3 regions of the Pseudomonas sp. GW821-FHT02H06 genome follow, and region 1 is predicted to be linked to each of the others. Evidence: predicted binding sites of a transcription regulator. Region 1 holds the regulator's gene; each other region holds the start of a gene.
The links. Region 1 encodes FliA, which starts transcription of late flagellar genes. Its sites were predicted from a motif close to CTAAAGTTTNNNNNNNNNNNGCCGNTAA; they were not measured.
Positions count from the first base shown of each region.

Region 2: a site for FliA is predicted at 4,150-4,177, ahead of AC07VF_RS24885 (methyl-accepting chemotaxis protein). Genes of this name have one in related genera too.
Region 3: a site for FliA is predicted at 3,005-3,032, ahead of flgM (flagellar biosynthesis anti-sigma factor FlgM). Genes of this name have one in related genera too.

Region 1 covers NZ_JBWKVD010000017.1:125,386-132,756, forward strand. The annotation lists gene AC07VF_RS22565 (chemotaxis protein CheA) at 258-2,597, opposite strand; gene AC07VF_RS22570 (protein phosphatase CheZ) at 2,742-3,530, opposite strand; gene AC07VF_RS22575 (chemotaxis response regulator CheY) at 3,550-3,924, opposite strand; gene fliA (RNA polymerase sigma factor FliA) at 4,166-4,909, opposite strand; gene fleN (flagellar synthesis regulator FleN) at 4,906-5,739, opposite strand; gene flhF (flagellar biosynthesis GTPase FlhF) at 5,858-7,201, opposite strand; partial or broken gene AC07VF_RS22595 (flagellar biosynthesis protein FlhA) at 7,213-7,371, opposite strand, start outside.
Region 2 covers NZ_JBWKVD010000023.1:35,228-42,598, forward strand. The annotation lists gene AC07VF_RS24870 (autotransporter outer membrane beta-barrel domain-containing protein) at 1-455, shown strand, start outside; gene AC07VF_RS24875 (hypothetical protein) at 532-1,197, opposite strand; gene AC07VF_RS24880 (hypothetical protein) at 1,619-2,272, opposite strand; gene AC07VF_RS24885 (methyl-accepting chemotaxis protein) at 2,553-4,118, opposite strand; gene AC07VF_RS24890 (CPBP family intramembrane glutamic endopeptidase) at 4,221-5,012, opposite strand; gene acnA (aconitate hydratase AcnA) at 5,254-7,371, opposite strand, start outside.
Region 3 covers NZ_JBWKVD010000014.1:45,866-53,236, reverse strand. The annotation lists gene AC07VF_RS20405 (hypothetical protein) at 1-616, opposite strand, end outside; gene AC07VF_RS20400 (PAAR domain-containing protein) at 718-972, opposite strand; gene AC07VF_RS20395 (flagellar brake protein) at 1,310-2,050, opposite strand; gene AC07VF_RS20390 (flagella synthesis protein FlgN) at 2,133-2,600, opposite strand; gene flgM (flagellar biosynthesis anti-sigma factor FlgM) at 2,650-2,967, opposite strand; gene flgA (flagellar basal body P-ring formation chaperone FlgA) at 3,138-3,899, opposite strand; gene AC07VF_RS20375 (chemotaxis protein CheV) at 3,974-4,906, shown strand; gene cheR (protein-glutamate O-methyltransferase CheR) at 4,951-5,778, shown strand; gene flgB (flagellar basal body rod protein FlgB) at 6,834-7,241, shown strand; gene flgC (flagellar basal body rod protein FlgC) at 7,245-7,371, shown strand, end outside.

The DNA.
Region 1 (7,371 bases):
TAGGACCGGCGTTAGCCGGGAAGGCATCGGGTGTCACACCGAAAGATCAAGGGTGTTCACCCTGCCCTCTTCCCGGCTGAAGCCGGTCCCACTGAAAAACCTCGCAAGGCGCCCTCCGCATGCTGTTAGTGGGACCGGCTTTAGCCGGGAAGGCGTCGGGTGTCACACCGAAAATCCACAGTGTTTTCGCCGCCCTATTCCCGGCTGAAGCCGGTCCCACCAAAAATCGCAAGCCGCCCTACTGAAGCCGATCCTGCTTAACCAATCCGTCGGGCCGCATAGCGCTTGAGCATGCTCGGGACATCGAGAATCAGTGCGATACGGCCGTCACCGGTGATGGTCGCGCCCGACATGCCTGGCGTGCCTTGCAGCATTTTGCCCAGCGGCTTGATCACCACTTCTTCCTGGCCGACCAACTGATCCACCACGAATCCGATGCGTTGCGTGCCCACCGACAGAATCACCACGTGGCCTTCGCGCTGCTCCTCGTGAGCCGCCGAGCTGATCAGCCAGCGCTTGAGGTAGAACAACGGCAGCGCCTTGTCGCGCACGATCACCACTTCCTGACCGTCGACGACGTTGGTGGTCGACAGGTCCAGGTGGAAGATCTCGTTGACGTTGACCAGCGGGAACGCGAAGGCCTGGTTGCCCAACATGACCATCAGCGTCGGCATGATCGCCAGGGTCAGCGGCACCTTGATGATGATCTTCGAGCCCAGGCCTTTGGTGGAATTGATGCTGATGGAGCCGTTGAGCTGGGCGATCTTGGTTTTCACCACGTCCATGCCCACGCCACGCCCGGACACATCGGAAATCTCGGTTTTGGTCGAGAAGCCCGGCGCGAAGATCAGGTTGTAGCAGTCGGTGTCGCTGAGGCGATCCGCTGCATCCTTGTCCATCACGCCACGCTTGACCGCGATGGCACGCAGGACCGCAGGGTCCATGCCTTTGCCGTCATCGGAAATCGACAGCAGGATGTGATCGCCTTCCTGTTCGGCGGCCAGAATCACACGACCGTTCCGGGACTTGCCGGACGCCTCGCGCTCTTCCGGCGACTCGATACCGTGATCGACCGCGTTGCGCACCAAGTGGACCAGCGGGTCGGCCAGGGCCTCGACGAGGTTCTTGTCCAGGTCGGTTTCTTCACCCACCAGTTCAAGGCTGATTTCTTTCTTCAACTGACGCGCCAGATCGCGAACCAGTCGCGGGAAGCGACCGAACACTTTCTTGATCGGCTGCATGCGGGTCTTCATGACCGCGGTCTGCAGGTCAGCGGTGACCACGTCCAGGTTGGACACGGCCTTGGACATGGCTTCATCGGCGCTGTTGGCGCCCAGGCGGACCAGGCGGTTACGCACCAGCACCAGTTCGCCGACCATGTTCATGATTTCATCCAGCCGCGCGGTGTCGACGCGCACGGTGGTTTCCGCTTCAGACGGCGGTTTTTCGCTAGGCGCCGGAGCAGCAGCGCGAGCTGGTGCCGGAGCAGCAGCGGGTGCAGCTTTGGCCGGCGCCGCAGCAGCAGGCGTCGCTTTGGCCGGTTCGGCTTTGGCGGGCTCGGGCTTCTTGGCCGGTGACGCTGCGGCCGGCGCTGCAGCTGCACCGGCAGCCACGGCAGGTTCGAACTTGCCTTTGCCGTGCAACTGATCCAGCAGGTCTTCGAATTCGTTGTCGGTGATCTCGTCCGACGCAGCGGCTTTCGACGCAGCGGAGGGCGCAACCGGAGCGGCAGGTGCAGCGGCAGCAGGTGCCGCAGTGCCAGGAGCCGCAGCGCCGACGGCGTCCGGCGAGAACGAGCCTTTGCCGTGCAACTGATCCAGCAGCGACTCGAATTCGTCGTCAGTGATTTCGTCACTGGCCGGTGCGGCAGACGGCGTCACAGCCGCCGGCGGTTGCACCGCATCAACGGCGAACTGGCCTTTGCCATGCAACTGATCGAGGAGTGATTCGAATTCGGCGTCAGTGATTTCATCGCTGGCCGCCGTGCCAGCCGGTGCAGCGGAAGCCGCTGCTGCCGGCGCTGCTGCAACGGGTGCCGCGGCAACAGGCGCAGACGGAGCCGGTGCAGGAGCACCTGCCGCTTGCGCCTTGACGGCGTTCAGCGAATCCAGCAGCTGTTCGAATTCCAGATCGGTGATGTCTTCGGACGGCGCTTCAGCGACCGGCTCTTCAACCACCACCGGTGCCGCCGCGATTTCTTCTGCCGAGGCTGGCTCGGCCAGGCGTGCCAGTGCGGCCAGCAATTCAGGCGTGGCCGGAGTGACGGCAGAGCGCTCGCGCACCTGACCGAACATGCTGTTGACGGTGTCGAGTGCTTCGAGCACCACGTCCATGAGCTCCGAGTCGACGCGACGCTCACCCTTGCGCAGGATGTCGAACACGTTCTCGGCGATGTGACAGCATTCAACCAGCTCGTTGAGCTGGAGGAAGCCGGCGCCCCCTTTTACAGTGTGAAAACCGCGAAAAATTGCATTGAGCAGGTCCGCATCGTCAGGCCGGCTTTCCAGCTCGACCAACTGCTCTGACAACAGCTCGAGAATCTCGCCGGCCTCTACCAGAAAATCCTGAAGGATTTCTTCATCGGCGCCGAAGCTCATTGGGGGGTGCTCCTAAAATTAACCGTCAAACCGATCCGGAGGCTGCACTGACGGCCTGCGCGCATTGCTTTCGTCGAAGCATTGGCGCGCGGGTCCAGCAGCCACTTTCACAGAAAACCTGAAGTCCGAGACAGAATGACCGAATCAGAATCCGAGGCTGGATAGCAGATCGTCAACATCATCCTGTCCGGATACAACGTCTTCACGTTTATCGGCATGAATCTGCGGACCTTCACCCTTGGAGTGAAGTTTTTCTTGTTCTTTTTGCTGACGGAACATTTCCTGGTCGTGCTCGATGCCCGCGAAGCGGTCCACCTGGCTCGCCATGAGCACCAGCTTGAGCAGATTGCGCTCGACTTCCGTGACCAGCGTGGTCACGCGCTTGATCACCTGACCGGTGAGGTCCTGGTAATCCTGAGCCAGCAGGATGTCGTTCAGGTGCGCAGAGACCTCGGTGGTCTCCTTCTCGCTGCGGGTCAGGAACACATCGACGCGGCGGGCCAGATCACGAAACTCTTCGGCGCTGATCTCGCGGCGCATGAAGCGTCCCCAATCGGCGCTCAACGACTTGGCGTCTTCAGTGAGCCCGTGCATCAACGGCGTGCTCAGCTCTACCAGATCCATGGTCCGGTTCGCCGCGTTTTCAGTCAGCCTGACGACGTACGACAGCCGCTCGGTGGCGTCGGTGATCTGGGAGACCTCCTCGGCCTGCGGCATGTTCGGGTCGATCTGGAAGTTGACGATCGCGCTGTGCAGCTCGCGCGTCAGTTTGCCGACTTCCTGATACAGGCCGCGGTCGCGGGTCTGGTTAAGCTCATGGATCAGTTGCACAGCGTCGCCGAACTTGCCCTTTTCAAGGCTCGCGACCAGCTCTTGTGCGTGTTTCTTCAGGGTTGACTCAAAGTCACCCATTGTCGAATCTTTGGAATCCATAGCGCCCTCGCAGCGGACATCAGCTATTGACGCGCTCGAATATCTTTTCGATTTTTTCTTTGAGCACTTGCGCGGTGAACGGCTTCACCACGTAGCCGTTCACACCGGCCTGAGCGGCTTCGATGATCTGCTCGCGCTTGGCTTCGGCAGTGACCATCAGCACCGGCAGGCTGCGCAGACGCTCGTCGGCACGCACCTGACGCAACAGGTCGATGCCGGACATGCCCGGCATGTTCCAGTCAGTGACGAGGAAGTCAAAAGCGCCGCTTTGCAGCATCGGCAATGCGGTGAGTCCGTCATCTGCTTCGGCCGTGTTGGTGAACCCAAGGTCACGCAACAGGTTTTTTATGATCCGCCGCATCGTTGAGAAGTCATCAACGATGAGGATTTTCATGTTCTTGTCCAATTCGACCTCCAAGCAGTCTTTAACGCGTTCAGCACCTGAACGCGCGTTCAATCAATACCGGCTGCGCCGAACATCAAGAGGGGGTTGAATCGACCGGAACAAGCGCAGCGAAACCGGATCATCTACGACCCGGTTCGACCGACTCCTGCCGTGTCTCATTTGCTTCCCGCTCACGTCTTGCACAGCCGGTCTTACACGCAACACGCAGGCCTCGCGGCCTGCGCCTGATTCACGAACGTGCGCGCCACTCGCCAAGACGACCGCGCAACCGCGCCGCGCATTGACTGTGCAACTGGCTGACCCGCGACTCGCTGACCCCCAGGACCTCACCGATTTCCTTGAGGTTCAGCTCTTCGTCGTAGTACAGCGACAACACCAGGCGTTCACGTTCGGGCAAGTTGGCAATGGCCTCGGCCAGCGCAGCCTGGAAGCGCTCGTCTTCCAGATCCCGCGACGGTTCGAGGGACTGGCTCGCGCCGTCCTCGTGCAGCCCTTCGTGTTCGCCGTCCTGCAACAGGTCGTCGAAACTGAACAGGCGGCTGCCCAGGGTATCGTTCAAAATCCCGTAGTAATCGTCGAGACTCATTTCAAGTTCGGCAGCAACCTCGTGATCTTTAGCGTCACGGCCGGTTTTTGCTTCGATTGCACGAATCGCGTCACTGACCATGCGCGTGTTGCGGTGGACCGAGCGCGGCGCCCAATCCCCCTTGCGCACTTCGTCGAGCATCGCACCACGGATACGAATACCCGCGTACGTCTCGAAGCTGGCCCCTTTGGTGGAGTCGTATTTGGTCGAGACTTCGAGCAAGCCAATCATGCCCGCCTGGATCAAATCCTCGACCTGCACGCTTGCCGGCAGACGCGCCAGCAAGTGGTAGGCGATTCGTTTGACCAGCGGGGCATAACGCTCGATCAGCTCATACTGGGAGTCTTTGGACGATTTGCTGTACATGCGATAGCCACTTGCTGTCATGAGACGGGCCCTGCGCTGGTTTGATGCACGAGGCGTTCTACGAAAAATTCCAGGTGGCCGCGCGGGTTCGCCGGGAGCGGCCAGGTGTCGACTTTCTGCGCGATGGCCTTGAACGCCAGGGCACATTTGGAACGCGGAAACGCTTCGTACACGGCGCGCTGTTTCTGCACGGCCTTGCGTACGCATTCGTCGTACGGCACGGCGCCCACATACTGCAGGGCCACGTCGAGAAAACGGTCGGTGACTTTGGTCAGCTTGGCGAAGAGGTTACGCCCTTCCTGCGGGCTCTGGGCCATGTTGGCCAGGACGCGGAAGCGGTTCATGCCGTAATCGCGGTTGAGCAGTTTGATCAGGGCATAGGCGTCGGTGATCGATGTGGGCTCGTCGCACACCACCAGCAGCACTTCCTGGGCCGCGCGGACGAAGCTCACCACCGACTCGCCGATGCCGGCGGCGGTATCGATGACCAGCACATCGAGGTTGTCGCCAATGTCACTGAACGCCTGAATCAGCCCGGCATGCTGCGCCGGGGTCAGGTGGACCATGCTCTGGGTGCCTGATGCCGCCGGCACGATGCGTACACCGCCCGGGCCTTGCAGCAAGACATCGCGCAGCTCGCACCGCCCTTCGATGACATCAGCCAGGGTGCGTTTGGGGGTCAGACCCAACAATACGTCGACGTTGGCCAGACCCAGATCGGCGTCCAGCAGCATGACGCGACGTCCCAGCTCGGCCAGTGCCAGTGAAAGATTCACTGAAACGTTGGTCTTGCCTACGCCACCTTTGCCACCGGTCACCGCGATAACCTGTACGGGATGCATGCTGCCCATGTTAATTGTTTACCTTGTCTTGCTTAGACCTAAGCCACATGTCGGGCTGCACGTTCAGTGTCTGAACAATGCCTGGCAGACCATCGATGCAGGAAAATTCCACTGTCATTTTCTTCACCTAGCCCGCGCGCTTGCCGGTGCTGTGATAAAGATCCGCAAACATATCCGCCATCGCTTCCTCGCTTGGCTCCTCCTGCATCTGCACGCTGACAGCCCGGCTCACCAATTGGTGCCGACGCGGCAAATGCAGATCATCCGGTATCCGTGGGCCATCGGTGAGATAGGCCACAGGCAGTTCGTGTGTCACGGCCAGGCTGAGCACTTCGCCCAGGCTGGCCGTTTCGTCGAGCTTGGTCAGGATGCACCCGGCCAGGCCGCAACGTTTGTAACTGTGATAAGCCGCTGACAGCACCTGCTTCTGGCTGGTTGTCGCCAGCACCAGGTAGTTGCGCGCCTTGATGCCACGCCCGGCGAGGGTTTCCAGTTGCAGACGCAGGGCCGGATCGCTGGCTTGCAGGCCGGCGGTGTCGATCAACACCACGCGCTTGCGCAACAGCGGCTCCAGCGCCTGTGCCAGGGACTGGCCCGGGTCGACGTGGGTGACCGGTACATTGAGGATCCGGCCCAGGGTTTTCAGTTGCTCCTGAGCGCCAATGCGGAAACTGTCCATGCTCACCAGCGCGATATTTTGCGCGCCGTATTTCAACACATATCGGGCCGCCAGTTTAGCCAGCGTGGTGGTTTTGCCCATGCCGGCAGGGCCGACCATGGCAATCACACCGCCCTCTTCCAGTGGCTCGACGTCCGGCGTGGCAATCATGCGGGCCAGATGGGCCAGCAGCATGCGCCAGGTGTGAGCCTGATCGTTGGAGTCCGGGACCATCGCCAGCAAGTCGCGGGAGAGCGGGCCGGAAAGGCCGACCCGTTGCAGACGGCGCCACAGATTGGCCTGTTGCGGACGGCCGTCTCGCAGCTGGTTCCAGGCCAGCGAGCCCAGCTGGACTTCCAGCAGTTCGCGCAGGCCGTTCAATTCGGAACGCATCGCTTCGTAGGCGCGGTCGCCAACGCCCGGCTCGGCGTTGCGCTCGGCGCGTTCGGCGGCCACTGCGGCGTGGACGGACGGGCGAAACGGTTCTTCCAGCGTCGGTTCGATCTGCTTGCTGTCATCCATCGCAAGGCCGGCGAACAACTGACGGTTGGCGACAGTGTCCAGCTCGCTGCGGTGGGTCAGCTCAGCCTGAGCAGTGACGATGAGCGACTGAGTCTTGCGCAGCTCGTCTTCGAGTTCGATGTTCGGCACACGCGGGGCCAGCGCAGACAGCTTGTAGTCCAGGGCGGCGGTCAGTTCCACGCCGCCAGCGATCCGCCGGTTGCCGATGATGGCGGCTTCAGCGCCCAGCTCATCGCGAACCAGTTTCATGGCTTGTCGCATATCGGCGGCGAAAAAACGCTTAACTTGCATGACTCACTACCTCAGCCGTTAGGCCCGACAGTCGCTACGATGGTGACTTGCTTATTGTCAGGAATTTCCTGGTAAGCCAAAACATGCATATTCGGTACAGCCAACCGTCCAAAGCGGGACAACATGGCGCGAACCGGACCTGCGACCAACAAAATAACCGGCTGCCCCTG
Region 2 (7,371 bases), on a different contig from region 1:
GCAGCAAGGCGTTGGGCGGGTCGCTGGAAGTCGGTAAGCATATAAAGCTGGCCGATGAGTATTTCGTCGAGCCTTTTGCGCAGGTGTCCAGCGTCTGGATCGATGGCAGCAGTTACACGCTGGACAACGGCATGCAGGCCAGGACCAACCAGACGCAGTCGGTGCTGGGTAAAGTCGGCAGTACCGTGGGACGCAGCTTCGCCCTGAAGGACGGCGGCGTTGTCAAACCGTACGCACGGGTGGCGTGGGCACACGAGTTCTCCCGCAGTAATGACGTCAGCGTGAACGGTCAGCGTTTCGACAACGATCTGTTTGGCTCCCGGGCGGAACTGGGCGCCGGCGTTTCGGTGTCGCTGTCCGAGCGACTTCAGGTGCACGCTGATTTCGATTACATGAAGGGTGAGCATGTCGAGCAGCCTTGGGGTGCGAACGTGGGCGTGCGTCTGGCGTTCTGACGCGCGCGTCAGCTAGTTGAAACGCGGTTTTGAAGCCCCGGCTGCAGCGATGCAGTCGGGGCTTTTTTACGTGGGCTTAGGGTTTTGGCTGCATCCGGCGCCGTCGCGGTGGACGGCCCGGAGGCGAGCCTTTGCCGCGTCGCTTCCTCAGGCGCGGCAAGTTGACGGTCAGCGTTTCCGAAATGCCGACGAGCTTGGCGCGCCGTACCACTTCATAGCGCACCTCGACGCATCCGCTTTCGTAGTCCGCCAGGGTTTCATTGTTGAGGTACTGAACCAGGCGAGGGCCTTTGCGGCCTTCTACCTTGCCGATGGTGGTGTAGAAGGTGTTGTGGCCCCAGCGCAGCTTCAGGTGATCCCCGAACCACAGCTTCGGTGAGCGCGGGATATTGATGTAGATGCCCACGTGCAGCTGTGCGTCGGTCGGGCCTTCGGGGTCGGCACCGGTGATGAAAGGCGCTTCGAATACCGGCGCCGGAGGCGGGTGCTTCATCTCGTGATGCCAGGGAAATCCCGGGGCATTCTGAAGCTGGCCGGCGTAGACCAACGCCTGTTCAGCCGCACTCTTGCCCGCGGGCGGTATTGCCTGCAGATCTTCGTAGAGCGGGATGGAACTCTTGTCGGGTGATTTGCCTTTCTTCCTGCGGGTAGTTCTCGGGTTAGGCAGTGTTACCTTGTTATCGTTATCGGACTCATTCGGCTGCGAGTGGGGTGGCGGCTGGATATCCGTTTCATCTTCCATTGGAACTCCTTGATCAGATCGCTAGTGCGAGGATTACAGGATTGGGTGTTGGCGCTTGCTTGTAGGACTGCGGCGCTGCACATGCCTATGATCGATTCGAAAAATAGGACTGTCAAACAAGCGAAGTGCATGGGATTGCATGGCTTCTCCGAAAAAAAATCGTGGTTGAATATATTTTTGATATGTGAATTCGGCGCTTTTCACGGTGTTTTTGAGCGATTTAAATAATTATGTATCGCGCGTAGTCTATAAAATTTTGATAGTCCATCAGACGCTTCCTACGGAGATGTAGGTTCTGTGGAATCGAGATGCCAAAAAATAATTTAAATTATTTTTCGCTGGCGATTTTGTTGACAAAACCTCCACGCATTAGCGTGGAGGTGGTTACTTTTAGTATTCAGTTGAATAGCGGGAAAGCTGGTTACAATTTAAGTGAAACCAGGGTCGGCAGGCTGGTGATGGATGCATTGCCCGCCCGGTCGGTGACGACGTACTCGATGGACACGGTTTCGGCTGCATGGGTTAGCAGGTCTTCGCGGCTGAAAGCGATTTCGACGGGCCGGAGGGTGAGCTCATCCGTCTCGACCAGATGGGACGGGCCTTCAACGCCGTTGAGTAATGTCTGGATGACATCGCCCGGTTCCATGCCGGCGTAGCCAGGGAGCAGGCCAATGAGTTGATCGCCGAAGGTGGCGGTGGGGAAGATGAGGGGAGCGAGGAGGGTGGCGCCGGGTTTGGTGCGGTCGATACGAATTGTGGTCGACGGCGATTCAACGGTAATGCCACCTGTCACGTTTGTGACCGTATAAGCGACTTTGTAGGGGCCGTCATTCTCCAGTTGTTCTATGGGTAATGTAAGTGGCAAGGGTGTTCCTGGCGCTGGCAGCGGAACGGGCATTGTTTGAATCGGCCCAACCATGCTGCCGTTAATCATGAGCTGAAAAACATCTCCTTCATCCGAGTACGCCCATGCCTCCACAACTACAGAAATATCCTGGCTTAGATTGGCGAGCGGTATGAGGCCATCGATGTCAGCCACCGGTACGGAAGGTGCAACTAGCCCTGTCGACTTCATATGTATCTCCATTCACAAATCGCTACGCTCTGTTTGTAAAGAGCGAGCATTAAATTGATTATCTAGATCAACAAATACTCCACCCATGGTGGTAATTATTTATCGTCTTTCAACAATCAACTAATAGAGCTCTACAAATCCTGTCAACAGCCAAACCCCCGCTCCAAACCAAAAACTGCTTCCCCAAATGATTTTCAGAAATGTCCTACTTAAACCCCAACACAAACAAAAAAGCCCCGGCAGACAATCTGCCGGGGCCTTCGCATAACCCACCAATCACTCAGCGGTTGAAGCGCTCCACCAAGGAGTATTGCGTGTGAGCAGTTTGGGTCAGTTCGGCACTGAGCGTGGCAGAGCGACGGGCTTCGTCGGAGGTCTGGTCCGCCAGGTGCGCGATGGTGCTGATGTTGCGGCTGACCTCTTCTGCCACCGAGCTTTGCTCTTCGGTGGCGGCGGCGATCTGCGTGGTCATGTCGGTAATGTTGGCCACTGCGTCGCTGATGCCTACCAACGCCCTGTCGGCTTCCATGACCTGCTCGACGCCTTCTTCGGCCTGGCGCCGGCCTGTGTTCATGGTCTGAACCGCGTTGGTAGCCGTCTGTTGCAGCTTGGCGATGAGGGCGTGGATCTGGCCGGTCGACTCGGTGGTGCGTTGCGCCAGTTGGCGGACTTCATCGGCGACGACAGCAAAGCCGCGACCCATTTCGCCCGCGCGGGCGGCTTCGATGGCGGCGTTGAGGGCCAGCAGGTTGGTCTGGTCGGCGATGCCTTTGATGACGTCGACAACGCCACCGATTTCATCGCTGTCTTTCGCGAGCTGGGTCACGGTCAGGCCTGTTTCGCCTACTGACGCCGACAGGCGCTGGATGGCTTCGCGGGTGTCGCTGGCGATCTCGCGGCCGCGACGGGTCAGCTCATTGGCCTGCTGGGTGGCGTCAGCGGTGCGCTGCACGTGATTGGCCACTTCCTGGGTGGTCGCGGCCATCTGGTTGACGGCGGTGGCGACCTGTTCGGTTTCGACGCGCTGACGTTCCAGGCCGGTGGAGCTGGCCTGCGCGAGGGTGTCGGACTGACGCGCCTGGTCGTTGAGGTGTTCGGCGGTGTCCTGCAGGCGGGTAAGGCAGGTCTTGAGACGCGCTTCCTGGCTGAGGATCGACATCTCCAGCCGCGCCTGTGCGCCGCGACTGTCGGTGTACATCTGCGCGATCAACGGGTCGGAGGTGGTTTGCTCGGCCAGGCGCAGCAGGCGCTTGAGGCCACGCTGTTGCCAGCTCAACCCCAGCAGGCCAAGCGGTACGGACACTGCGGCGGCGAGCAGGAAGCCCCAATGGGAATTCAGCCACACGCCAATCAAAAAACTCACCTGGCTCACCAGGATGAACGGCAGCCAGTCCTGCAACAGCGGCAGCCACTTGTCACGGCTTGGCACCGCGCTTTTGCCGCTGTTCAGACGTTTGTAGAGCGATTCGGCGCGACGCACCTGTTCAGCGGTCGGCTTGATACGCACGGACTCGAAGCCCACGACCTGTTTGTTCTCGAAGACTGGCGTGACGTAAGCGTTGACCCAATAGTGGTCGCCGTTCTTGCAGCGGTTCTTGACGATCCCCATCCACGGCTGGCCCTGCTTGAGGGTGGCCCACATGTGTTCGAATACCGCTGTCGGCACGTCCGGATGGCGCACGGTGTTGTGCGGCGATTTGATCAATTCATCTTGGGAAAAACCGCTGATTTCAATGAAGGCGTCGTTGCAATAGGTGATGACGCCGCGCGCATCGGTGGTGGAGATCAACCGTTGCTGCGCCGGGAAGGTCCGTTCGCGTTGAGTGATGGGCTGGTTATTTCGCATGAGCTATTCGATCCAGGAAGGCTGTGAAGAGTTATCGGCCCGAAGCGAAAAAAATTAAGCTTTTGTGAACTGCGTCATAGGTTGGGTGTCGCGGGCGGTTCTTCAGCGATCGAACATCGGATAGGTGAACAGGCTGAAATGCAGCAGGTTCAGGCCGAAGTGGGTGAGCACGGCAGCGGGCAGGCCGCCCAGTCGATAGGCAACGCCATAACCCACACCTGCGATGCCCGCCAGAAGCGCCCATTCCCAGCCAGCACCGATGTGCGCAAGACCGAACAGCAGCGAGGCTGTCCCGATGGCCAGGGCGTCGTGGCAGGGCAAGTGTTGCAGCCATCTTTTCAGGCTGCCTTGCAGGTAACCGCGAAAGAGCAGTTCCTCGGTCAGCGCGACCAATAGCAGGTTGTTCAGCGCCCAGATGCCCGTTTGCTCGGGCCACTTGGGCGACCAGCCGACGAGGCCCAGCAGCAGCGCCGTTGATAAACACGCTGCGGCGGTGACGGGCAAGGCGATGCTGGTGACGCCCAGCCAGCGTCGGGGACTGAATGCGATAAACACCCAGGGGCAGGCGATGGCGATCCAGAAGCCGATAAGGGGCTTGTCGAGATTCAGGTACATCGAATACGGCGCGGCCTCGGGGCTGAGGCGCACGCCGGCAATCGCCCTTGCGCTGAGGAAACCGGGGAGCCAGTGACTGGCCAGCCCTGCTGCGATGGCGATGAACAGGGCGTGACCGAACAGGCGCACGGCGCGGTAATGGAAATGGCTGACGCAGATGCCGGCCATGATCAGCAGTCCGAACGTGATGACCACGGGAACGCTGAGCTGGCCGTAGAGCAGCGCCAGGCAGTAGCCGAGAGAGAGCAGAAGGAGGGAAGTCCAGCGTTGCACCGACATGAAGTCGTCCTTGAGCGTCGGAATAGGCTGGCGATTTTAACGTTGATTAAACGCGTGTGTATGTCGGATCAACGGGGAGCTGGTCCGATTGTTTCGTGGATGCAGGGCGGAGGTGGTGTAGGGCGTTTCTGATAACAAGGGATTTGGGTTAGACGCTGGCAATTTGCGTTGAGGCAGACGACGCCTTCCCGGCTAAAGCCAGTCCCACTGACAGCGAGACCGGCTTCGGCCGGGATGAGGCTCAGGAAGCAATCAGCTGCCGCAACACGTAATGCAGAATCCCTCCCGCCTTGAAGTACTCCACTTCATTCAGGGTATCGATCCGGCACAGCACGTTGATGTTTTCCTGCTGCCCGTCCTCCCGGGTGATCTGCACGGCCAGGCTCATGCCCGGTTGCAGCGTGGCGCCGGTGAGCCCGGTGATGTTCAGCACTTCCTTGCCGGTCAGGCCCAGGGTTTTGCGGCTTTCGCCTGCCTTGAACTGCAGCGGCAGGACACCCATGCCGACCAGATTGGACCGGTGAATGCGCTCGAAACTCTCGGCGATGACTGCCTTGACGCCCAGCAGATTCGTGCCTTTCGCCGCCCAGTCGCGACTGGAGCCCGTGCCGTATTCCTGACCGGCAATGACCACCAGCGGCGTGCCTTCGTCCTGATAACGCATGGCCGCGTCATAAATCGGGAGCTTCTCGTCAGTGGGCACGTGCAGCGTATAGCCGCCTTCTTCGCCGCCGAGCATTTCGTTGCGAATGCGGATGTTGGCGAAGGTGCCGCGCATCATCACTTCATGGTTGCCGCGCCGCGAGCCGTAGGAGTTGAAGTCCTTGTATTCCACGCCCTTGCTGCGCAGATAACGCCCGGCCGGGCTGTCGAGTTTGATGTTGCCCGCGGGTGAGATGTGGTCGGTGGTCACCGAGTCGCCCAGCACCGCGAGCACGCGAGCCTGCTGGACGTCGGCGATGACTGGCAATGGCCCGGCGACGTCCTCGAAAAACGGCGGGTGCTGAATGTAGGTCGAGTCCGGCTGCCAGACGTAGGTCGCCGCCTCGGGCACCTCGATGGCCTGCCACTGCTCGTCACCGGCAAACACCTCGGCGTATTCCTTGTGGAACATGCCGGTGCTGACGTTCATGACCGCGTCGGCGATTTCCTGCTGGGTCGGCCAGATGTCACGCAGGTACACCGGCTGGCCGTCGCTGCCTTCGCCCAAGGGTTCGCTGCTCAAGTCGGTGCGCACGGTGCCGGCCAAGGCGTAAGCGACCACCAGCGGCGGCGAGGCCAGCCAGTTTGTTTTCACCAGCGGGTGCACGCGGCCTTCGAAATTGCGGTTCCCGGAGAGCACCGACGCAACGGTCAGGTCCGACTGCTGAATGGCTTTTTCGATCGGGTCAGGAAGCGGCCCGGAGTTACCGATGCAGGTGGTGCAGCCATAGCCCACCAGGTCGAAGCCCAACTGATCGAGATACTGGGTGAGGCCAGCCGCGTTGTAGTAGTCGGTCACCACCTTCGAGCCGGGCGCCAGCGAGCTCTTCACCCAGGGTTTGCGCGTCAAGCCTTTCTCCACGGCTTTTTTCGCCAGCAGGCCGGCCGCCATCATCACGCTGGGGTTTGAGGTGTTGGTGCAGGACGTGATGGCCGCGATGACCACTGCGCCGTTCTTCAGGCGATAGGTCTGGCCGTTATATTCATACTCAGCCTCGCCCACCTGTGCCGCATTGCCCACCGCGACACCGCCGCCGCCTTCGCTTTCCAGTCGGCCTTCTTCGTGTTTGCTCGGGCTGACCGCCAGGCCCAGGAAGTCGCTGAAGGCCTTGGACACATCGGGAAGGGCGACGCGGTCTTGCGGACGTTTTGGCCCCGCAAGGCTGGCCACGACGGAACCCATGTCCAACTCCAACGCATCGGTGAACGCCGGTTCCTGACCGGGCAGGCGCCACAGGCCCTGGGCCTTGCAATAGGCCTCAACCAATTGCACCGTTTCGTCCGGACGCCCCGACAGGCGCAGGTAATCCAGCGTGACGTCGTCGACCGGGAAGAAGCCGCACGTCGCGCCGTATTCCGGGGCCATGTTGGCAATGGTGGCCCGGTCCGCCAGCGGCAAGTCCGCCAGGCCATCGCCATAGAATTCGACGAACTTACCGACCACGCCTTTCTTGCGCAGCATTTGCGTCACGGTCAGCACCAGGTCGGTGGCGGTGATGCCTTCGCGCAGTTTGCCGGTGAGCTTGAAGCCAATGACTTCCGGAATCAGCATCGACACCGGTTGGCCGAGCATGGCCGCTTCCGCCTCAATGCCGCCAACTCCCCAGCCCAGTACGCCGAGGCCGTTGATCATTGTGGTGTGGGAATCGGTACCGAC
Region 3 (7,371 bases), on a different contig from region 1:
ATACCACCTCTCCCAGGGGCGCCGGATCTGCAGCGTGTGCGTTGGCCGGCAGGGTGGCCCAGCTGTCGAGGCTCAGGCACAGATGGCCGGGCATGCTCAGGTTGCTGGACAGCAATTCGGCAAGCCACGGCCCCGGTGCCTGGCGGGCGATACGGAAACCGCCGCCGGGCAGCCACGCCTGGGGCCACACACCCACCACGGTCTCAAACCAGACCAATGGATCGACATGGGACGGCGGGAACAGATGCACTTCAACCTGCGTCCAGTCCGCAACTCGGTCGAGCAGCGGGCACTGGGTCAGGGTCGCCTGCAGCAGTTCCATGGCGCGGGCGAGCGGGTCGATCGAGGGCAGAGGAATCGCGTCGATCTCGATCCGCCGCAACAGTCGGCGCGAGCCATCGGCAGCCATCAGCCTTGAATCGTGGCTCAGCGCGTTCGCGTGCCTGGGGATGTGCTGGACAGGTAACTGCTGGTCCAGGGAATGCCCGGGCAATCGAAGCCAGACGTCCTCGACGCTGACGCTCTGCGAGCAGAAATCACCTCGGGGTTTGGCCCGGTCCAGCAGGCGCTGGGCGGCTTCCTGTGCCAGCCGTTTCTCGGAAATCCGGTCGTACATGTTCCGCCGCGGCCGGACGTAATGTTGAGGGGCAGGAGGGGGTGGCAGCGGCGCGGGTTTGCCAAGCAGCCGTTTCAAAAAGGAATATTTCATGACGACCCCTACAGGATGCAGCAGTCATCGTGGGTCGCGACGAGGGCATCGCCGCACAGCAGGCGATCCCCGTCGCGGGCAATGGGCCGGTCATCGACGAGGCAGGTTTCATCCCCTTCGGCGATGGCACAGGGGCCGTGAAAGCAGAGCACGCCGTCGCCGTGGCGGGCGACTTCGAGACCGTGCAGGAACGTGGAGGGCGAGCCTTGAATGACTCGACCGCCTTTGAGGGTGGGGTCGTTGAGAACGATGATGGGGCGCATGACGAAACTTCCCTGAGATGTGGCCGCGGCGAGCGTCCATGCTCCGGTGCGTTTGAGCCGCGAAATTAACACAGGGTCAGGGGCTTGAAAGTGGCACAGATTATTTCAAGACGCGTCCTACTTTTGCGCGGTGAAGAGTCCTACACGCGGGCGTGATGAGGTTCGCATTTTGATCGAACAGGCGTGGTTTGGAGGGGGTTGGAGCGGGGCGGGAGGCGTTATGGGAGGGGATCAGGACGCGCTATTTGATGTGCGCGTTATGGGGGGAGGCGATAGCAGCGGATGTGGGCAACCGGCCAGCACGCCCTGAAACGCGCCAGCCGGTCATCACAAACGATCAGAAATCGTCGTCTTTGTCGAAGCGTCGCGCTTCGCGCTGCAGCTGGTACACGAAACGCTCGACCTGACGCTGCACCAATCCACTCATGTTGTGGAAGCGCACACCGGCGAACGTGGTGTTGATCCTTTCTTCGAAGTGCAGATAGCGCAGTTCGACCGGCGTGGTCATGTTGCCGAAGGGCAGGGAGGCGATGAAGCGCTCATAGACCTGGCCCAGTTGCATGCGCTCGGAGATATCGCCCTCAAAGCGCAGCTTGCAGCCGGTGGCGGAGACATCCAGCAGTTTGCCGCGCAACGGAAATTTGAGCCGGTCGCCGCCAATCTCGACATCAATCAGCGAAGCCAGCTTCAGGGCCGCGCGGAACGCGTTACGACGCTGGTGATAGACGACTTCTTCAGGGAGAGGGCCGCGATAGCTGCGCGGCTCTTCGATCACGGTCAGCTGGGCTTTGCTTTCCCAGGCGATGCGCACACCGTCGTGAAAACCTTCGACCCGGAAGGGCTCACCGCTGGCAAGGAAACGCTCGCCATCTCGGGGGATCATCTCGTCGAAAATGACCTGGTTGGTGTCACGGTCGACGTCGATCACGTAACTCTGAAAACGCTGGGTGCGTTCGTGAAACGTGATGATCAACGGGTCATGACTTTCCATCAGCAGCCGCAGATTGGCGGCGATTTCCAACGGGGTGGTCAGTACCTTCGGGGGCTGCGGAACATCGTCCGCGCTTGAGGCATTCACGGTCTATCCATCTCCAGGCAAATAACGGCAGCGTGCAGCGTGCGGCATATTGCCACCACAGTGCGCACCTTGATACAAGAACTTACGCCTGGCTGAGCGGACGCGGCCTGGCCTTGCCCGACGTCGAACCGCGACTGTCGTACAGCGTGGGCGTGTCGCCGCCGTTGAGAATCCTCAACTGCTGTGCCGTGGTGAGTTGCTGGAGCTGGATGAGGCTGCCGTTCTGTTCGTTGGCCGCCTGGCATTCACTCATCAGCGCGCTGAGTTCATCGCCTGCGGTCAACAAGGCTTCACCCACTGACGAATGTTTCGCCACTTCTTCGAGTCCCGCGCGATTGGCGGGCAGACCCAGGCTGGTCATCAGCTGGGTACGTCGGCGTCCATGCTGCTCGAGCACGATCACCAGCGCCTGTTTCTGCGCCAGGATGTGTTCCATCTCGACCATATTGCGCCCGTGAAGCGCCACTGACTCGGCCTTCAGGATATCCAGCAGATGCCGGGTTGGCGCAATGTCGTCCGTGATCAGTTGAAGCAATGTAGTGTCTTGCATCGCATGCCCTGGTGTTTAAGCGTCCAGAAGCCCCTGCGCAGACCTGGGGCTAGCGCTGGGCTTCGAAGTTAAGCAGTTTGCTTGCAACACGATTGCTGTCGACCTTATAGCTGCCGTCGGCGACCGCCTGCTTCAACTCAGCCACACGGGCGCTGTTGACGACAGGCTGATCACGCAACGAATCACTGATCTTCTGCAACTGTTGAGCTTCGCTGCTCAAATGTACTGCCTCACCGCTACCGGGCACGCTCGAGGTGCCGCTGACCGCTGCCGTAGCTTCGGTTTTGCTGGCTTCCTTGGTGCTGGCAGTACGTGTTGTACCGCCAACGGTAGTGGAGCTGTTCAAACGATTGAAGTCGATGACCATGATTGAAAAACCTCTGGGTTCTAGGACGCTTGCCTTGGTTTCGGCCAGACCCGGAATAACTTTAGGGCCCGTGCGAAAACAGTCTCGAATGGACTTCGCACGGAGCACAGGGGTTCCGAGTGTAGGAAAAGCGCAAGCGCAGCGCCAGAGGTCTTACCTTCACATGTCAGTTACATAGCGACCTCGACTTGCCCGGGCGCAACGATATTGGCCTTGATCACCCGCTGGGAGTTGAGGTTCTTCACTCGTATTTGCTCGTTGAAACCGCCGTCGGACAAGGCTTCGCCCGGCATGCGCACGCTCATTGAACCGCTGCGCGCACTGATCACCACCTGGTCGCCCTTATGGACCATTTGCGGCTGATCGAGGTGGACGGGCGTCAGGATCTGGTCGATGACCGTTGGTCGGACAACTTTTTGCCCGACTGCCTGATCGACTGAATCCAGGAAGCCTTGCCCCAGCAGGCTGACGTCGCGTTCGCGCAGCGCCACATCGTTTTCCGTCACGATTGCGTCGCGCTTCATGGGCCGCACGGCCGTGACCACATTGCGGTAAAGGTGTACCTGGGCCGGCACAAACACCGTCCACGGGGACGTGCCTTCGCAGCGAATCTTCACGGTGACGCGGCCGATGGGCTGGGCCGGGCTTTCCAGTGAGGCTGTCAAATCCTTGTCGCACAGCGGCATGCGCAGACGCGGGTCCAGCTGCTTGACTTCAATTTCGTAGCGGCCGGCGGTTTGGTTGGTCGCCATGTAGTCTTCAACTGTGAATTCAAGAAAGCCCTGGGTCACGCCGATAAGTGTTTCAGGCAGGGTCATGTTGTCCGCCCGGCTCAGGCTGGCGGCACACAACAGACACAGCGCGACCAGCACGCAGACAAAGCTGCGGGTTGCGGGTGCCGGGCGTCGGGATACTGTCGTTTGTGTGTTCATGATGAGTAAATAGCAAGGCCCGTGCCGCTTACCGTTCCGGTAGCGCAATTGGTCGTTTTTGGGAGGTGTGGTGCATGGCTGGTGTGATGGATTCAGTAAACCAGCGCACTCAACTGGTCGGGCAGAACCGCCTTGAACTGTTGCTGTTCCGGTTGGACGGCAAGCAGTTGTATGGGATCAACGTGTTCAAGGTAAAAGAGGTGCTTCAGTGCCCGAAACTTACCCATATGCCCAAATCCAGTCCGATTGTGCGCGGTGTGGCAAATATTCGTGGCGGGACTATCCCGATCCTCGATCTGGCGTTGGCGACCGGTGGCAAGCCGCTGGCTGACATTACCAATTCATTCGTGATCATCACAGAGTACAACACCAAGATTCAGGGCTTCCTGGTGCATGCGGTGGAACGCATCGTCAACATGAACTGGGAAGACATTCATCCGCCACCCAAGGGCACCGGTCGCGACCACTACCTCACGGCAGTGACGCGTCTGGACAACCAGCTGGTGGAAATCATCGATGTCGAGAAGATCCTCGCCGAAGTGGCGCCGGTGTCCGAGAACATCTCGGTCGGCGTGGTCACGGCGGAGGTTCAGCACAAGGCTCTGTCGCTGCGCGTGCTGACGGTCGATGACTCCTCGGTGGCGCGCAAACAGGTGACGCGTTGCCTGCAAACCGTCGGCGTGGAAGTCACGGCGTTGAATGACGGTCGTCAGGCACTCGATTTCCTGCGCAAACTGGTGGATGAAGGCAAGAAGCCGGAAGAAGAATTCCTGATGATGATTTCCGACATTGAAATGCCGGAGATGGATGGCTATACCCTCACTGCGGAGATTCGCAGCGACCCGCGCATGCAGAAGTTGCACATCGTGTTGCATACGTCGTTGTCCGGCGTGTTCAACCAGGCGATGGTCAAGAAGGTCGGCGCGGATGATTTCCTGGCCAAGTTCCGGCCAGACGATCTGGCGGCGAGGGTGGTAGATCGTATCAAGGCGGCAGATATCAGCTGAGGAGGGGTTTTCCTCCTTGCTGTTCACATGATTTGAGAGGCGGCATGTCTACAGGTAATTTGGATTTTGATCAGTTCCGGGTATTCCTGGAAAAAGCCTGTGGCATTTTGCTGGGTGAAAATAAGCAGTACCTGGTTTCCAGCCGCCTCAACAAGTTGATGGAGCAGCAGTCCATCAAATCGTTGGGCGAGCTGATCCAGCGGATCCAGACTCAGCCGCGCAGTGGTTTGCGTGAGCAGGTGGTGGATGCGATGACCACCAACGAGACGTTGTGGTTTCGCGACACGTACCCCTTCGAGGTGATGAAGAACAAGGTCTTGCCCGAGGCGATCAAGGCCAGCCCCAACCAGCGTTTGCGCATCTGGTCGGCGGCGTGCTCGTCGGGTCAGGAACCGTATTCGCTGTCGATGACGATCGATGAGTTCGAGCGCAGTAACCCGGGGCAGTTGAAGTCGGGCGCGCAGATTGTGGCGACGGATTTGTCGGGTTTGATGTTGAACAATTGCAAGACGGGTGAGTACGACAGTCTGGCCATCGGCCGGGGTTTGTCGCCGGATCGTCTGCAGCGTTTCTTCGATCAGAAGACGCCAGGGCGCTGGACGGTGAAGGCGCCGATCAAAAGCCGTGTGGAGTTTCGTTCGTTCAATCTGTTGGACAGTTATGCGGCGTTGGGCAAGTTCGATATCGTGTTCTGTCGCAACGTGCTGATTTATTTTTCGGCGGAGGTGAAGAAGGATATTTTGCTGCGTATTCATTCGACGTTGAAGCCGGGGGGGTATTTGTTCCTGGGGGCGTCGGAGGCGTTGAACGGGTTGCCCGATCATTATCAGATGGTGCAGTGCAGTCCCGGGATTATTTATCAGGCCAAGTGATTGGCTGCGGTTTTGCTTTGATGAGAACCCCGCTTAGGCGGGGTTTTTTGTTTCGTGTTGGCGCTGAGACTGTTGGCTGCCTCTTAGCCGGAGCGGCGCTTAGAGGGGTCTGCCTAACGGCAGACATTTCGCCTTCGGCGAGTTACTTGGAAAAGCACCCCAAGTAACCAAGGGTGCTTGCTCCTGGTTGGGCTCCTCCTTCGTCGGAGTACCTTCACTCCGGTCTCGCTCCGTGGGCCCGCGCCGAACGGGCATCCATGCCCTGACGGCGCTCTCGCCGCATCCATGCGGCTCGGCCCACTGCGCGAGACCTGCGTTCAGCCTGCACCCAAGTCGCGTTCGGCGGTGACCGGACCGTTCGCGTATGAAGATCAAAAGCACGGCAACGGCAACGGCAACAGCAACGGCAACGGCATTCGCGAGCAAGCTCGCTCCCACAGGTAGGGTGTCTGATCAGCAAAATAGCAAGCGCCTGCACTGGCCTCTTCCCGGCTAAAGCCGGTCCCACTAACAGCAGCGCATGCAGTCCGTAGGACTGGCTTCAGACGGGAAGCCGTCGCCGTTGCCGTTGATCTTCATACGCAGAGAGTTCAGACGACACCAATCGCGACTTGGGTGCAGGCTGAACGGAGGTCTCGCGGAGTGGGCCGAGCCGCATGGATGCGGCGAGAGCGCCGTCAGGACATGGATGTCCGTTCGGCGCGGGCCCACGGAGCGAGACCGGAGTGAAGGAACCCCGACGCAGGAGGGGCCCAACCAGGAGCAAGCACCCTTGGTTACTTGGGGTGCTTTTCCAAGTAACTCGCCGAAGGCGAAACGTCTGCCCCCAGGCAGACGCCCTTGATCTTGATGTCACGAGCGAAAGCGCAATACGGCAAAAAAACGGCACTGCTCTTGCCGCTTTCCTCCCATCGAGCGGAAATCCCTTGCCGCTTTTCTGTCATCCCCTTGCACCAACACCCCTGCAGTCCGCGAAAAACGGCACTTCCAGCAAGTGGCACGCACCTTGCTATAACTCCTGCACGTACATCTGGTCAGCCCTCAAAGGTCCCGACATGAGCATCAGTTTTGAAAACGCCCTCGGCATCCACGAAAAAGCGCTCAACTTCCGCGCCCAGCGTGCTGAAGTGCTGGCCAACAACATCACCAACGCCGACACCCCCAACTACAAGGCGCGTGACCTGGACTTCTCCAAAGTCCTGGCCGCCCAAAGCGACAAAAGCAACAACGGCCACTTCGCCCTCGACATGACCAACAGCCGTCACATCGAAGCCGAAGGCATGAGCGATGGCGAAGCCAGCCTGCTCTACCGCACCCCGTCGCAGCCGTCGCTCGATCAGAACACCGTCGACTCCCAGGTCGAAAACGCCAACTACGCCGAAAACGCCATCGGTTTTCAGGCCAGCTTCACCTTGCTCAACAGCAAATTCAAAGGGCTGGTTGCAGCCCTGCGCGGAGAGTAATCCATGTCCCTATCCAGTGTTTTCAATATTGCCGGTAGCGGCATGAGTGCCCAGAACACCCGCCTCAACACCGTGGCCAGCAACATCGCCAACGCCGAAACCGTGTCCTCCAGCATGGACAAGACCTACC